Regions from separate parts of the Bradyrhizobium sp. KZN70725 genome, predicted to be linked through region 3. Evidence: riboswitches for the same ligand, from Rfam matches in the RefSeq annotation. Region 3 holds a riboswitch; each other region holds the start of a gene.
What was found. Region 3 has a riboswitch for cobalamin ahead of ACZBJS_RS19065 (DUF1636 family protein). Riboswitches for the same ligand answer to the same signal wherever they lie in the genome.
Positions count from the first base shown of each region.

Region 1: another riboswitch for cobalamin. It lies ahead of ACZBJS_RS34590 (TonB-dependent receptor); the one in region 3 lies ahead of ACZBJS_RS19065 (DUF1636 family protein).
Region 2: another riboswitch for cobalamin. It lies ahead of ACZBJS_RS28115 (ribonucleoside-diphosphate reductase subunit alpha); the one in region 3 lies ahead of ACZBJS_RS19065 (DUF1636 family protein).
Region 4: another riboswitch for cobalamin. It lies ahead of ACZBJS_RS29505 (TonB-dependent receptor); the one in region 3 lies ahead of ACZBJS_RS19065 (DUF1636 family protein).

Region 1 covers NZ_JBUYWT010000057.1:13,252-17,434, reverse strand. Annotated here, with positions in the region: gene ACZBJS_RS34595 (hypothetical protein) at 1-67, opposite strand, end outside; gene ACZBJS_RS34590 (TonB-dependent receptor) at 179-2,461, opposite strand; cobalamin riboswitch at 2,571-2,768, opposite strand; gene ACZBJS_RS34585 (FecCD family ABC transporter permease) at 2,881-3,924, shown strand; gene ACZBJS_RS34580 (ABC transporter ATP-binding protein) at 3,921-4,183, shown strand, end outside.
Region 2 covers NZ_JBUYWT010000035.1:80,622-84,804, forward strand. Annotated here, with positions in the region: gene ACZBJS_RS28110 (radical SAM/SPASM domain-containing protein) at 1-515, opposite strand, end outside; cobalamin riboswitch at 1,887-2,102, shown strand; gene ACZBJS_RS28115 (ribonucleoside-diphosphate reductase subunit alpha) at 2,199-4,136, shown strand; gene ACZBJS_RS28120 (ribonucleotide-diphosphate reductase subunit beta) at 4,127-4,183, shown strand, end outside.
Region 3 covers NZ_JBUYWT010000018.1:50,424-54,606, reverse strand. Annotated here, with positions in the region: gene cobN (cobaltochelatase subunit CobN) at 1-1,160, opposite strand, end outside; gene cobW (cobalamin biosynthesis protein CobW) at 1,160-2,194, opposite strand; gene ACZBJS_RS19065 (DUF1636 family protein) at 2,191-2,565, opposite strand; cobalamin riboswitch at 2,660-2,871, opposite strand; gene cobO (cob(I)yrinic acid a,c-diamide adenosyltransferase) at 2,908-3,561, shown strand; gene ACZBJS_RS19055 (cobyric acid synthase) at 3,573-4,183, shown strand, end outside.
Region 4 covers NZ_JBUYWT010000039.1:36,187-40,369, forward strand. Annotated here, with positions in the region: gene ACZBJS_RS29500 (PepSY domain-containing protein) at 1-407, opposite strand, end outside; gene ACZBJS_RS29505 (TonB-dependent receptor) at 410-2,692, opposite strand; cobalamin riboswitch at 2,798-2,992, opposite strand; gene ACZBJS_RS29510 (CobW family GTP-binding protein) at 3,220-4,149, opposite strand; gene ACZBJS_RS29515 (amidohydrolase family protein) at 4,151-4,183, opposite strand, start outside.

The sequences.
Region 1 (4,183 bases), on a different contig from region 3:
TCGACTTGTCGTCGGTCTTGTCCTTGATCTTCGTGCCGCCCTTGGTCTGCTTCCCGGCCTTGGCCATGCGTTTCCCCTGCGCGGGTCAAATCAGCTGCCGGAACTCTACCCCAGTTTCGGTGCGTTTGTAATGTTCGGAGACGGTGCGCGGGGCAGACCCGCCCCACCGGTTCACGCTCTAAAACGTCGCGCCGGCCTTTACCATGTAGGTGCGGCCGGGCAGCGGATAGGCCGAGAAGCGGCCTTCGGTGAACGTGCTCGCGATGGCGTAGTCGTAATAGAGCGCGTTGAACAGGTTGTTCACGCTCAGTGACCAGAAGAAGCGGTCAACTTGCCCGCTCAGCTTGATATCGGCGGTGGCGTTGCCGGGAATCCGGCTCTGGGTGTTGGCCTGATCGTTGTCCATGATGCGCGAGCTCCAGGCCCGCACCGTGGCGTCGAGCACCAGATAGTTCTGCCAGATATTCCAGGTGACGCCGAGATTGCCGGTGTAGCGCGACACCAGCGGCACGTCGTTGCCGGTCCAGATGCCTTCGCGGAACACCGCGCGGGTGATCGCCATGCCGCCGCGCAGGGTCACCGTATCGCTGAACTTGAGCGAGGCACTGGTTTCCGAGCCACAGCGGCGGGTGGGGTCGAGGTTGGTGTTGAAGAACAGCACCGGGTTGAAATGGATCTCGTTCTCGAGATCCATCAGATAGACGCTGGTCTGGACCTGAAACAGGTTGGTCTTGACCCGGAAGCCGCCCTCGACATCCTGCGAGGTCTGGGTCTTGAGCTGGAAATTCTGCGGGATCGGGGCGAAGGTCAGCGGATCGAACGACGGTCCGGATGCGACGCGCTCGTCGACATCGGGCGTGCGGAACGCGCGCGCCGCGCGGCCGAACACCGAGAAGGTGTCGGTCAGGCGATGCTCGGCGCCGACATGCAGGGCGTATTGCGTCTCGTTGCTGTCGAGCGGTGCCGCCTGCGTGTCGAACGCGAATGGCGCATTCGGGTCGTAGCGATCGCGCGCCGAGATGCTGGTATTCTGGACGCGCGCGCCGTAGGAGATGTCGGTCGTTGGCAACAGGCCCAGCGTATGTTGCCAATAGCCGGCCACGCTCTGCTGCTCGATATTGTAGATGTGGAACGGGTCGACGCCCTGATAGGCGCCGCGCGCCTCGCGGAAGCTCGAATCGTAATAGTCGATGCCGGTCAGGATCGTCGACGGCACGCCCAGCATCACATTCTTGACGCTGAGCCGCGGCGTCAGCGACCAGGTCTGCAGCGCGGCATCATTGTAGGTCGAAGCGAAGCTGATGGTCGGCATCGTGCCGAAGAAGCCGCTCTGCGTCTCGCGCTGCCGCCAGCCGCCGTCGACGATGAGGTCGACGCCGTTCATCAGCGTCTTGGTGAAGCCGGCGGTGACGCTGGCGGTCTGCTGGTTGGCATAGTCGAAGGGCGTCGCGGCGCCGCGGCGATCGGTGAGCAGCTCGTTCACGCCGATCGACGGATCGACCAGCCGTCCGCCGGGTAGGCCGAGCTTCTGGTCGCTGCCGGTGACGGTCAGGAAGGCGGTGAGATCAGGCGTCGTGTAGTTGATGTTGCCGACGGCGTTGCGCTGGTCGAGCGCATTGTTGACGCGGTAGCCGTCGGACTTGATGCCATTGCCGTAGAACGAGGTGGACCACGGTCCGGAATTGAGCGCTGCGGAGACCGCGGCCATGCGGGTGTTGAACGAGCCAGCTCCGGCCTCGGCCCGCATCGTCGTCGGCGGGCCGCCGACGCCGGTCTTGGTGATGATGTTGACGACGCCGCCCACCGCATTGTCGCCGTAAAGCACCGCGCCGCTGTTGCCGCGCGTGATCTCGATGCGCTCGATCGAATCGAGCGGAATCGTGGTGAGGTCGAAGCCGGCCTTGTCGACGTCGTTGAGGCGGCGGCCGTTGAGCAGGAACAGCGTATTGTCGGTCGCGAATGCGCCGAAGCCGCGCAGGTCGACCGACGTCTTGGCGCCGTTCGGTCCGCCATAGGGCGTTTGCAGCTGCACGCCCGGCACCTGCGCGAGGATCTCGGGTAACGACTGCACCGGCGAATGCGCGATGTCGTCGGCGGTGATCACGGCCGAGGAGGTGCCGACAATGCCGGCGAACTGGCGGCCGCCGGTGCCGCCCGTTCCGGTGGCCACACCGGTCCCTATCGTGCCCGATCCGGCTCCGCTGCCTGTATTGTTGCCTTGCGAGGTGCCCGGCGCCGGGCGTCGCGGCGCCGGCGCTTCGTCAGCGGCCGGCCTGGCGCGCGTGACGTTCTGGTCGCCCGGCTTGGTGACTTCGATCGCCGGCAGCTGATCGGGAGCGGGTGCCTCCTGCGCCCGCGCTGCGGAGACAAGGAATGCCGGCGCGAGCATCGTCGCCGGCGCGATCATCGTCGACGCGAGCAGAAGCGCGCGGCGCCGCCGATGGAAAGGGAAGGAGAACATAAGCAAGGCCTCGGCAACGTCAGTGGCACGTCACCGCGAACCAGTCTCACCATCGTGCTCACAGCATCAGGTGAAGCTCATGCCTGTACTCCCCGACCGGCAGCATCGCGTGTGACCACGGCTGACGGCAGGTCTCCTGGCTCGCGGGTCGTTACCCTTCGTCGCCTTCCCAGGACCGAGATTCCCAGTGGCCTGTGACGAAGGATTCACCGCATACAGTTGCGGGGGCAGCCGCGGCGTTGGGGAAGTTTCCCCGTACCGCATTCCCTTTTCATCTCATGAAAGAACCGTCATGTTCATCTAGGGTTCGGCCGGGTAGCAAAGTCAATCCGGCGGAAGTCGGGCGGCGGCCGCGCGGCCACGGTTTTTGTCGAGTGTCGCTTGTCTGCCACGGCGATCGCTGTAAGAGCATGGATCCGATGAGCGTGCAGGATTTTGCCTTGGCGGCCGAGGTCGCGGCGCGGCGCCGGTGGGGCGCCACGGCGGCGCTGCTCGCGCTCGTGGTCCTGTTGTGCGTGCTCTCGCTCGGCATCGGGCCGGTGCGGCTGTCGCCGCTCGCGGTGGTCGAGGCGCTGTTCGGCGGCAGCAGCGATGTGGCGCAGGTGATCGTGCGCGAGATCCGCCTGCCGCGCACCATCCTGGCATTTGCGATCGGCGGCATTCTCGGGCTGTCCGGTGCGGCGCTGCAAGGGCTGCTGCGCAATCCGCTGGCCTCGCCGTCGCTATTCGGCGCGCCGCAATCGGCGGCGTTCGGCGCGGTGCTGGTGATCGCGCTGGGCCTCGCCGATGTGCGCTCCTACGCGCTGCCGGTGGTGGCGATCATCGCCGCGTTCGGCTCGGTGTTCGCGCTGCTTGCGATCGCCGGCCGCAATGCCGGGCTGTTGATCCTGATCCTCGCTGGGCTCGCGATCTCGAGCTTTGCGGGAGCCGCGACCGCACTGGTGATGAATCTCTCGAGCAATCCGTTTGTGGTGCTGGAGATCGCGTTCTGGCTGCTCGGCTCGCTGGAGGACCGCAGCTTCCAGCACGTGGCGCTGGCGCTGCCCTTCATCGTCGCGGGCGCCGCCATCCTGCTCAGCCAGGCGAGCGCCTTCCGCGCGCTGACGCTTGGCGAGGAGGCGGCGCAGAGCCTCGGCGTCGACGTCGGGCGGTTGCGGCTCTTCGTGATCACGGGCGTGGCGCTCGGCGTCGGCGGCGCGGTCGCAGTCACCGGCACGATCGGTTTCATCGGCCTCGTCGCGCCGCATCTGATGCGTCCCGTGATCGGTCACGATCCGGCGCGGCTCTTGGTGCCGAGCGCGCTCACCGGCTCGGCGCTGCTGCTCGCCGCCGACATCGCGGTGCGCATCATTCCTTCAACCTCGGACATCAAGGTCGGCGTGCTGACCTCGATCATCGGCGTGCCGTTCTTCCTCTATCTGATCATGCGCGAGCGCCGCGCGCTCGGCGGAGGCGTGGCATGACGCTGCTCTCCGCCGCGGCGCTCAATGCCTCGCTCGGCAGCCGCAAGGTGCTGCACGATGTCTCGCTGTCGCTGCCGTCGGGCCATCTGGTCGCGCTGGTCGGCCCGAACGGCGCCGGCAAGACCACGCTGCTGCGTGCACTGGCCGGGCTGATTTCGTCGGGCGGCGAGATCCGGATCGGCGGCGATCCGCTGGCGTCGCTGCCGCTGCGCGAGCGCGCGAAGCGTTTCGCCTATCTGCCGCAGGGGCACATGGTGCA
Region 2 (4,183 bases), on a different contig from region 3:
AGATCAGGATGGATTTTACCCAGGATCACAAATTGAATCGAGGGAATGTTTGCCTCAATCAGTCGGCGCATGACATTGATGTAGTTTTTTCCGACGAGGCGGCTGTTCATATAAGTGCCGTCGTCGGGAACGTGCACGACGAAAGTCTTGAACCGGAGCATTTGCAGGCGTCGAACGTCAGTCCCGTTCATTCCAACAAGGGTCGTGAAGATCCGGACGTCGTGGCCGCGTGCGTAAGCATGCTCAACCATCGTGCTGCAATGCGGATGCAACCAGGGCTCCGAATATCCGGAAAAACTAATGCCAGTAGCTGTCGGTACGCGTGAGAGACATTGCTTGAAATCCTGAACACCCAGATGCTTGGCTTGGGATACGGGCCTTTGGCGATCTGCAAACTTGTCCTGGGAGCAATAAGAACATCTGACGATGCAGCCGGTGGTCGTGGTTATCTCCAATACCCGATGGCCGGGCTCAACCACACGCAACTCTTGTAAGACCCTAGGGTATGCCGTCATGTATCTGGTCCTTTCAGGTGCCGGAGCAGGCAATTGCCGCAGATCGAGCGCAGCTAACGCGGCGTCGCGCCTTGCCTGAAACGATCGCAACCGGAGTTTGGACGTTGGGCGAGATGCCTTGAATGAAGCCCGTGCCTTGCCACGCTGGTTTCGACAACAGGGTACAGGAGGACCAGTCCGGCGCTCCTCTCTCTGGGTGTCGATTGCCGCCTACCACCATGTCTGCGCCTAGCATCCTCCTTTCCTCCAGAAACACGTCAGCTCGACAGCTCTTGATGTTGTCGAGGAGAGCCGCAAATCGGGCTCCGGGGGGGCTCGATCCTGAGGACCACATCATCTCCGTGTCGCCGGACCGAGCAGTCAATCGCCGACATGGGACCGCCCAGAGGCGACATACGTTGTTCCGATCGCGTCCGAAATGCCAAGCTTGTTTGCCAAACAGTCGTGGCTTGCGCCGAATCCTGCAACATGACGTCGGGTACGATTCAAGCGCGTCGGGCGTGATCCAGCACGGCCCTGGAGGCTTTCGCGTGTTGCGAAGAGTGCTCTGGGTCGCGATGAGAGGCGCGACGATCCGGAAATCCTGATGGACGCGGCCGAGTAGGACCAACCTGACTTCTTTGGGCACCGAACAGTAGGCGAAGCCTTTATCGGCAGATCGCGAGAATGGGCCAGACAATTGGTCCGCTACAAACATGCACCGGGCGCGTGCCGAATTGATCAGAAGGGCGGCGACCTAGATGCGCCGCGACCAAATCGATCTGCTATGCGCGCCGAACAGCAGCTATACTGGCTAGAAAGATATTGACCAGGCGATCTCGGTGGGACGCGCCGCCGCGGACCTGCTCCTTCATTGTGAGACAAGGCTTGCGCCGACGGTAAATTCACGAAGGGAGCCGGTTTCGTCGCGCTTACAGCGGCTTAGCCGCTGCGAGCTCGATGAGCTTTCGTGTTCTTCAAGGCCCTCAGCCGTTCGAGCAGCGAGATCGCACGGGGAGCGTCGTGCGTCGAGGAGCTGACTGCGTCGGCTACGTGCATGATAGCTTTCCAGCGCCTTAGACACGATTTCATCTGGATCGTTGACGCTGATAGCTTCGAAGATCTTGAGCTGAAGATCCGCTCATACTCATCGGAACGGAAAAAACGGTCTCAGAGCCTTTGGTAGGGTCTACGTTCCAGATCAGCATAGACTGATGAATGGTCGGCTGGATTTCTGGATTGATTTGCCTGAACAGCCACAGGTGGACGTGTATGGATAGCGGAACATACCGGTGCTCGGCGTCGGCCGCTCCATTCATTGACTTCGCGGTGTCCTCTTCTGAAGCTTGATGTACCCCAAACGAGACTTGACGAATCTCGGCAAGTGACGCCTAGATGTAGATCTGTCATGGTTCTTCCATCCTTTATCTTGTAGGACAGGAAGCTAAGAGGGAACCCGGTGCGCCGAACGGCTACTCCGGGGCTGCCCCCGCAACTGTAAGCGGTGAGCGGTTGTCATCATGGGCCACTGGCGCAGAAACGCGCCGGGAAGGTCGACAGCCGCAGCGACCCGCAAGCCAGGAGACCTGCCGCGACAGAACAAACGTCCTCGGGCGGGGTGCCCCGGTGGAGCGCTTGCACTGAGGGACGTTTGTCTCCTGCAAGTCGTCCGTGGCCCCGGCTCCAAACATCGCGGGGTTGCCGATGTCGCCGTCTTTTGATTTCGATCAGCAGGGTCATCTCGTTACACCATCCAGTGTGCGGGCAGCGCAAGCACAGGCAGCGCTTGCCCCGCTTCAGCGGTCTGTTGCGCCGCCTCCATCGCTGGCTCCGCTGCCGCGTCCCCTCGCGCCAGCTCCAAAGCCGTCTGACCTTGCCCTTGATCGATCGCGCGACAGCCTCCTGACATCGTTCGGCAAGCTGACATTGACCGACCGTTATCTGCTCGCCGGCGAAGGCGTCCAGGACATTTTTGCGCGGGTATCGTGCGCGTTTGCGGACGATGTTGCACATGCTCAGCGTCTATATGATGCAATGTCTCGACTGTGGTTCATGCCGGCGACGCCGGTGCTCTCGAATGGCGGCAGCTTGCGTGGTCTACCCATTTCATGCTTCCTCAATTCGGTCTCGGATTCGCTCGAAGGTATTGTCGGCGCCTGGAACGAGAACGTCTGGCTTGCCTCCAACGGCGGCGGCATCGGTACCTACTGGGGGAATGTTCGCTCGATCGGCGAGAAGGTTAAGGGCGGTGTCACCTCGGGCATCATCCCGTTTATCCACGTCATGGACGGCCTGACGCTGGCGATCAGTCAAGGCTCGTTGCGGCGCGGCTCGGCGGCAGTCTATCTCGATGTCCAACATCCCGAGATAGAGGAGTTCCTTGAGATCCGGAAGGCGTCCGGCGACTTCAATCGTAAGAGCCTCAACCTGCATCACGGCATCAACGTTACTGACGAATTTATGCATGCCGTGCGAGCCGGGACAGCGTTCGCGCTTCGCAGTCCAAAGACCAGCGAAATGGTTCGCGAGATCGATGCTCGCCAGCTGTGGCAACGTATCCTCGAGAACCGGCTGCAGACCGGCGAGCCTTATCTCTTGTTCATCGACACCGTGAACCGCGCCCTTCCCAAGCACCAGCGCGACCTCGGCCTCAAGGTCTCGACCTCCAATTTGTGCAGCGAAATTACCCTGCCGACCGGCATCGATCATCGCGACGAGGAGCGCACCGCGGTGTGCTGTCTCTCATCGCTCAATCTCGAGACATGGGACCGGTGGAGCGAGGAGCCGGGCTTCATCGAAGACATCATGCGTTTCCTTGACAACGTGCTCACCCACTTCATCACGGTGGCGCCGGAGGGCATGAGGCGTGCCCGCTATGCTGCCCTACGCGAGCGCTCCGTCGGCCTAGGCGTCATGGGCTTGCACTCGTTCCTTCAGGCCAAGGGCATTCCGATGGAGAGCGCTCTGGCCAAGTCGTTCAATCTGAACATGTTCCGGAAAATCCGGCGGGATGCCGACGCGGCGTCGGTGACGCTCGCTCGCGAGCGCGGCCCTTGCCCGGATGCGCTGGAACGCGGCGTGATGGCGCGATTTAGCCATAAGATCGCAATTGCGCCGACCGCCTCGATCAGCATTATCTGCGGCGGCGCGAGCGCTTGCATCGAGCCAGTCCCGGCCAACATTTACACCCATAAGACATTGTCTGGCGCCATCTCGGTGCGCAATCCGCATCTCGCCAGGGTACTCACGGCCAAAGGCGCCAACACCCCGGCGATATGGCAGTCGATCATAGCGCACGAGGGATCGGTCGCTCATCTCGACATCCTCTCGGAGCACGAGAAAGCGATCTTTCGCACCGCTTTCGAGATTGACCAGCGCTGGATCATCGAGCTCGCCGCCGACCGCGCGCCGTTCATCTGCCAGAGCCAATCGATCAACCTCTATCTGGCGGCCGACGTCGATAAGTGGGATCTCCATATGCTGCATTGGACGGCATGGGAGCGCGGATTGAAAAGCCTCTATTACTGCCGTTCGAAGTCGATCTCGCGCGCAGCGTTCGCCGGCAAAATCAGCGGCCGTGACGAGGCGGAACGACCGCAGCCGCAGCGCACCGACTATGAGGAGTGCCTTGCATGTCAGTGATTGACCTCTCGGCTGTCGATCCGCGCACGTTGATCGGCAAGGGACGG
Region 3 (4,183 bases):
TGCGGGCGGCCGGGATAGTTCGAGAGCACCAGCGCGAGCCGCTTCTCCTGTGCCGGCTTGCTGGCAAGCCGATGCCAGGCGGCCACGCGTGCGGCAACTGCAGCGACGCGCTCGGCATCCGGTCGATGCGCAAGATGCGCGAATTGCAGCTCAAGATCGCGCTCACCAGGCGATTTGAAGCTCACGACCCCTGTGAACAGGCGGCCGTCGACCTCCGGCAGCACCACATGCATCGCGAGATCGCCGGGCGAGAGCCCGCGGAGCGACAAGGCCCAATCCTCGCGCCGCGCGGTCGACAGCGCGACCTGGAACACCGGGCATGATGCAGCGTCGAACGGCGTCGTGCCGTCGTCACCGGCCGCGGAAAACGCGGTCGCATTGACGATCGCCGCTGGAGCGCATTGCGCAAACTGAGCGCGCAGCCAATCCGCCACGCCCGCCGCCTTCAGCGAGGTGACGAACACACCGTGGGCATCAAAGCCCCTCTCACGCAATGCATCGATCAATGCATCGACCGGCGCCGTATCGCCTGCCGCGAGGTAGGAACGATAGAACGTCACCAGCACGCGCGGCCGGCCGTCCGGTGCCGGCAACGCCGCGATGGCACCGCGCTGGGAATCGTAGACGCCGATCTCGGGAAGATCGATCTCGCCGACCACGGGTCCGGCATAAAGTCCGGACGCCAGCGCCAGTTGCGCGATCACGGCCTGCGCCGCAACGGGGCCGCCCTTGTCGCACAGCACCTTCAGACGGCGCAGCGTCGAGACCGGCAAGGTCGAGAACTCATCCAGCCGCAGATCGTCGCGGCCATCGGCCGGCAGCACGACCAGGGCGATGCCGCGCTCCTTCGCCAGCCGATGCACCGCGGCCAGCCCGTATGACCAATAGGGCTCGCCGCCGATCAGCCGCACCAGAATGCCGCGGGCGTGCGAGAGCGTCCGCTCGATATAGGTATCGACCGACAGCGGATGGCGCAGCTCCGCGAGATTGGCGAGCCGCAGCGACGGCAGCGCAGCACGGCCCCGCCGCCAGCCGGCCGCGAAGGCAGCAAGATCGCTGTCGGAAAACGACAACACCACGAGATCGGCCGGATCCTGGCCGAGGTCCCTTGGCGTCGCGGTCTCCTCAAGGCCGCGGCTCTCGCGGAAGACGACGTGCATCAGACACCAAGCCGTGCCCTGATCGCGGCTTCATCGATGTCGGCATGTTCGCCGATCACGACGAGCTTCGACCGCCGCGCCCGGGCACCCCAGGGCATGTCGAACTGATGCCGCACCCGCTCGCCGACCGATTGCACCAACAGCCGCATCGGCTTGCCTTCGACCGCGATGTAGCCCTTGGCGCGCAGCACGTTCTGCTCGCGCGCCAGCCCCTTGATCGAGGCGACCAGCGCGTCGACATCCGAAACTTCCGGAAGATCGATCACGACGGAATTGAAATCGTCGTGCTCGTGTTCCTCCTCGCCATCGTGATGCGACGGCCGCGCCGCGAGATCGCTTTCCGCCGCCGCCCCGAGCCCGAGGATCACGCGCGCGTCGATCGTGCCGTCGACGACGGGCAACATCGGCACCTCGCGCGGCATCTCGGCCGCGATCACCTCTTTCGCTGCCTTGATCCCCTCCGCCCCCGCGAGGTCCGCCTTGGTCAGCAGCACGATATCGGCACATGCGATCTGGTCCTCGAACACTTCCGACAGCGGCGTCTCGTGGTCGAGATTGTCGTCCGCCGCACGCTGCGCATCCACCGCGGCCGGATCAGGCGCAAAACGGCCGGCGGCGACGGCCTCGGCGTCGGCGAGCGCGATCACGCCGTCGACCGTGATCCGCGAACGGATCTCCGGCCAGTCGAACGCTTTCAGCAGCGGCTTCGGCAGCGCGAGCCCGGAAGTTTCGATCACGATGTGATCGGGCTTCACGTTCCGCGCCAGCAACTGCTCCATCGCCGGGATGAAATCATCGGCGACGGTGCAGCAGATACAGCCATTGGCGAGTTCGACGATGTTCTCGGCCGGACAATTGGCGTCGGCGCACGACTTCAGGATGTCGCCGTCGACGCCTTCGCTGCCGAATTCGTTGACCAGCACCGCGAGCTTCTTGCCGTTGGCATTGCGGATCAGATGCTGGATCAGCGTCGTCTTGCCGGAGCCGAGAAAGCCGGTCACGACGGTGACCGGAATTTTGGCGAGCGTGGTCATTCTGCGGCCTCCGGCACGACGGGAAGAGGTGGAATGCGGGCGAGCGATTGCTTGCGGAAGATTTCCGGACGGCTGCGCCACGGCACGATGCCGTCGGGCGCCGCCGCATAGGCGGAGGCACCGGCGATCACATCCGCGGCATTATCAGCGGACAGTCGGCCGTAGACATAGGACCACCGCCCCGGCGCGCTGAGCGCGACCGAGCAACCCTGGCTGCAGGCCGACAGGCATGCGACGGGAACCAGATTGACGTCATCAGGCACGCCGGCCTCGACAAGCGCGGCATGCAGGCGTGCACCGGGCGCGAGCTCACCTTCCGCCGGCGTCTGGCCGGCGCGGCAGGTGATGCAGACATGAAGTGTAACGCTCATCGCCCTTCCTGGATTGACAGCGGGAAGCGATGAGGCACACGAACCGATTTTGGACAGGTTCGTTCCCCGTCGCGGAACACCCCGTCCGCCGGTTTCACAACATGCTGCGTTGGCAGGTCTCCCGGCTTGCGGAGCAGGTTTTACCCTTCGATGCCCACCTTCCCGACTCCGTATGGAATCAGTGGCTTGGGCATCTCTCCGGTCACGGTCGCGGGGGCGGCTGCGCTTCGGGCCCGATTTAGCGGAGCCCTATCGCATTCCCTCTTCGCCTGTCGTAGGACAGGAACCGACGCGGGACCACCATTCGTCCAAGCCTCGCACTTGTCAAGCCGAAGGAATGTGATGACTTCTGATGGAAAGGGCGCTGAAGACGGCGCCGTCGGCACCGATCTTTCGCCGGATGCGCGCCACGCGGACAAGATGGCGAAAAAGAAGGCCGCCCGCGACCGCATCATGGCGACCAAGAGCGGTGAAAAGGGCCTGATCATCGTCCATACCGGCGCCGGCAAAGGAAAATCGTCCTCCGCGTTCGGCATGATTGTGCGCTGTGTGGCGCACGGCTTTCCCTGCGCCGTGGTGCAGTTCATCAAGGGCGCCTGGGATACCGGCGAGCGCCGCCTGCTCACCGGGCATTTCGGCGATCTCTGTCAATTCCACGCAATGGGCGAAGGCTTTACCTGGGAGACGCAGGATCGCGCCCGCGACATCGCGGCAGCGCAAGCCGGCTGGGAAAAGGCCAAGCAGCTGATCGCAGACCCGAGCCTGCGCATGGTCGTGCTCGACGAGATCAACATCGCGCTACGCTACGATTACCTTGCGATCGCCGATGTCGTCGACTTCCTGACCACGTCGAAGCCGCCGATGACCCATGTCGTGCTCACCGGGCGCAACGCCAAGGAGGAGCTAATCGAGATTGCCGATCTCGTCACCGAGATGACGCTGGTAAAGCATCCGTTCCGCTCCGGCATCAAGGCCCAGCCGGGCGTCGAGTTCTGACGGGCATCACGATGGCGCGCGCATTGATGATCCAGGGAGCCGGCTCGGACGTGGGCAAATCGCTCATCGTCGCCGGCCTCGCCCGCGCCGCGAGACGGCGCGGCCTGCGCGTGCTGCCGTTCAAGCCGCAGAACATGTCGAACAACGCCGCCGTGACCGTCGATGGCGGCGAGATCGGCCGCGCACAGGCGTTGCAGGCGCTCGCCGCCGGCGTCGAGCCGCACACCGACATGAACCCGGTGCTGCTGAAGCCCGAGACCGATGTCGGCGCCCAGGTCATCGTGCACGGCAAACGGATCGCCACCGCACGCGCGCGCGAATATGCCGGCATGAAACCATCGCTGACGGGCGCGGTGCTGGAGAGTTTTGCGCGCCTGAAGCAGCGCGCCGATCTGGTGCTGGTCGAGGGCGCCGGCAGTCCCGCCGAGGTCAACTTACGCAAGGCCGATATCGCCAATATGGGATTTGCGCGCAAAGCAGACGTGCCCGTGGTGCTGGTCGGCGACATCGACCGCGGCGGCGTGATCGCGCAGCTCGTCGGCATCAAGATGGTGATCGACCCTGATGATGCCGCGATGATCCAAGGCTTTGTCATCAACAAATTCCGCGGCGATCCGACATT
Region 4 (4,183 bases), on a different contig from region 3:
CGAGGCTGCAAGGCATGCGGATGATGAGCGGCAATGGCCAGCGCCTGGTCCGGCGTGATCCGGTCAATCACGCTGCCGTCGGTCGCCGAAATGGTGATCGTCCCTCCCTTCCAGCCGGTCACCCGATAGACGGGCGTGTCGTCCATCATCGAAAGCCGCAGGTCACGCGGATAACGCTCGACACCTGCGATCGCCATCGCGCGATCAGGCGTGACCCGCACCTTGCTCCAGGGAATGACAGGAAGCGCGGCGAGGCGCTCGCTGTCGGTAAGGCGCGGAAAGGCCACGTACATCATGACGAGGCCGGAGATGAACCACATCGCGAACAGGAGACACGTCGCAATGCCGATCCAGCGATGGACGATATAGAGCCACCGCCGCCCGCGCCGGATCAGAGCGTTGCGCATGGTCAGAACTTCACGTTGACGGACAATTCGGCGGTACGCGGCACACCGAGCAGCCACTGCCCGGTGCCGTTCGAGGTCACCGCGTAAGGCTTGTCGAACAGATTGTAGAGGCGGAACGCGACCGTGGTGCGGTCGTCCGGCTTCCACCTGACGCCGCCATTGACCACGTTGTAGCCCGGCCGCAGCTGGGTGTTGGCAAGATCGGAGTACATCGCACCGACGATCTGCACGCCGCCATAGACCGACCAGTTGGGCGCGAAATCCCAGGTCAGCCAGACATTCGAGACCTGCTGCGGCACGTTGACCGGGACATTGCCGTTGAAGCTGACGATCTTGCCGCCGACCACCTGGCTGTTGTTGTCGTATCTGGCGCGCAACAGCGCAAGATTGGCGTCGACGCGCCAGCCGTCGTTCAGCGCGAGCCCGATCGATCCTTCGACCCCGCGGGATGATTGCTGGCCGATCTGCAATGCCACGCCGCCGGTAGGGTTGCCGGGATCGGGAATCGTGAGCCCGGTCTTGACGATCTCGTAGGCGGCCAGCGTCCACTCGCCGCGGCCGCCCCAGAACGACTGCTTGACCCCGATCTCGGTCTGCTTGCCGGTCGCAAGCTGGAATGTCTTCTGCGTGGTCGACAGTGAGATCAGATTGCTGACCGGATCGACGCCGACCGCGTACTGGCCATAGAACGCGAGGTTCTTGATCGGCTCGTAGACGAGGCCCGCGCGCCAGCTAGTGCCCGATAGCGTCGTCTCAAAACTGTTTGCCGGCGTCTTGTAGTCGGTGCGGTCCACTTCGGGGCGATCATACCTGACCCCGGTCACCAGCGACAACTGATCGGTCAGCGAGAGCCGATCCTCGGCGAACAGCGCGTATTGATTGACGATCGCGTTGAAGCCCGGCGTGGTCGCCGTCGTCGTGGCGAAGAACGATCCGGGATCGAACACATAAGGATTGACCGAGGACGCGCCGCCATAGGGCGAGTTGTTGGTATGGGTGAAGTCGATCCGGTTGACGTCGAACCCGGCGACGACCTGGTTCGCAAGGCCGAACACGTGGCCGCTGAAGGTCGTATCCATCCGGTTGCCGAGCTGCTTCTGGTCGTGGAATATCTCGATATAGCTCGTGCGATCGATCAGCTGGGTCTTCGGATTCCAGGTGTAGTTCTCGATGTCGCGCCAGTGCCGCTCGCTGGTCAGATAATACAGCGTGTTGTTGACCTTGATGCCGTCGGCGACGTCCCACTCGGTCTTGAACTGGGTCCAGCTGTCCTGATAGCGGATCGCGCTGTCCAATGCGTTGTAGTTCTTGAAGCGCAGCGCATCCTGGATCGAGCCGTTGATCAGCGGCGTGCCGAAATAGCGCGACGGGCTGCGGTCGCCGTAGTCCTCCGACAGCGTGAAGGCCAGATTGTCCGACGCCTGCACCCGCACGGCAGCGGAGACCACCGCGTTCGAGGTCTTGTCGCGATCGAGCCAGCTGTCCGACATGTTGCCGGTGGCGTTGATGCGGTACGACACATTGGGATTGATCGGACCGGTGCTGTCCACCGAGAGCCGCCGCGTCATGTTGCTGTCGAGCGAAACCTCGGCCTCGTTATAGGGCGTGCTCTGCGGCTTCTTCGGAATCACGTTGATGACGCCGCCGATCGCGCCTTCGCCGTACAGCACCGAGGCCGGGCCGCGCAGCACTTCGATGCGCTGCGTCGACCAGGTGTCGTAGGGGAACGTCAGCGTGCCGGAGCCGATATAGAAGCGCGTGCCGTCATACAGCGTCATCACCGAGTTGCTGCCGGCAAAGCCGCGGGTGCTGAACGACAGGCCGCCGTTGCCTGGCGCCGGCGTTGCGACGAACCCGGCCGCGTCCTGGGTGACGGCATCGAGCACATTATGCTGGCCGCGTTCAGCGATGGTCTGCGCCGTGATGATCTCGACGCTGGCCGGCGTCTGCAGCGGCGTCAGGTTGAGACGACTGCCGGTGCCGCCCTGCGTGGTGGCATTGAGCGTCGGCGATGCCGTCCCTGGTGTGCCCGACGAAGCCGCGCGCGACGTGCTGCCGGCTGCGGCGGCCGTCGCGGGCCTCGGCCGTGGCCGCGCCGCGGCGGCCGTGTCACGACTGCGCGCCGCAGGCTTCGGCTTTGCCGCAGCCGAGGGCGCGACCTCGATCGGATCGAGCCTGGTTGGTGGCGGCGTTTGTGCCGAGCCTTCGGCCGGCAACAGCAGCGATGACAGGGAGCAGAGAAGACCGAGGCGCCATTTGCGCGCAACGGGAGAGGACGGAGACATGAAAGGACTCGCGGTAACGTGGCACGTCACCGCGAACGCGGATGGCGCATTGCCGAAAAGGCAGTGCTCCGATCCCACCAGGACGCCCCCGCCCGATGTGCTCGCGTGTGACCACGACTGACGGCAGGTCTCCTGGCTCACGGGTCATCGCCTGTCGACGCCTTCCCGGGCCGATGGCCCAGTGGCAAATTGACGAAAGGCTCGCCGTTTACAGTTGCGGGGACAGCTGCGGCATTGGGGTTACCCTCGCACCGCATTCCCTTTTGATCCCCGAAGGGAACCGTCGGCAAAAACGATAGGTGGTGCCGGCAGGGCTGTCAATTCGATGATCGTCGCACACATGCTTTGCGAGATGCTGCTGCGGCGATGACACAGCGACGTCGAGGGCTGACGCCGAAAGGCAACCCGTCATCCTGAGGAGCGCGGCACGCGCGTCTCGAAGGATGCACGGCCCGGCTGGTGGCCGATTCATCCTTCGAGACGCCGCTTCCCTCGCACCTCAGTATGACGGGAAACGTAGGTTCGCGTCACTGAGCCTCGACGCATCCCTGCATCACCTCATCAATCTCCGCGCGCGACAGCGCACCCATCTCGGCGATGAACACGATGCGCGTGCGCGGCACGCCGGGCGACGGCACGCCGCTCGCAGCCAGGGTCGCGCGGCCGCCGGCGAGTTGAAGCACGGTCAGCCGCCCGGGCTGCTCCACCGTCTCGAACAATCCCTTCGCCCGCGCCAGCTTCGGCGCCAGTCTGCCGATCGCCTGCTGCAAGCGCGGCAGCACGACGGGCCGCTCCGAGGTCCAGCTCAGCGTCTCGAAGCGATCGGACGCCGGCCGTCGCGGCGCGGTCTCGCGCGGAGCCGGCACATGATCGAGGTCCGCCGGGAACAGCAGCGCGGCCGGCACCTCGCCATGCAAGGCATCGACCACCACGGCCGCCGGACGCACCGCGCGCACGGCGTCGCGGATCGCGGCGCACGCAGCGGCGTCAGTCAGATCGACCTTGCTCAGCGCCACCACGTCCGCCGCCCGGAGCTGCGAGCGCAGCAGCGCATCGTTCAGCATCGCCGCAGGCTGCGTCGCGTCGACCACGCACAGCACGGTCTCCAGCGGCGCCTCCTTCCAGATCACGGGATCCATCAGGTTGCGCACGATATCGGCGGGATCGGCGATCCCGCTTGTCTCGATCACGATGAATTCGGGACGCGGATCACGCCGCAGCAACGTGGCGAGCGTGCGCAGCAGGTCGCCCTCCAGCGTGCAGCAGATGCAGCCATTGCTCAGGCTGACCACGCCGTCGCTGGCGCCGGCGATCAGCTCGGCGTCGATATTGATCGCACCGAAATCGTTGACCACGGCGGCGATGCGCCGCCCTTGCGCATGCGCCAGCAGATGGTTGACGACCGTGGTCTTGCCCGCCCCGAGGAAGCCCGCGACCAGCAGGATCGGGACCGGCACCTCAGCCCCCCGTGATAGGCCGGCGCACCGGCCG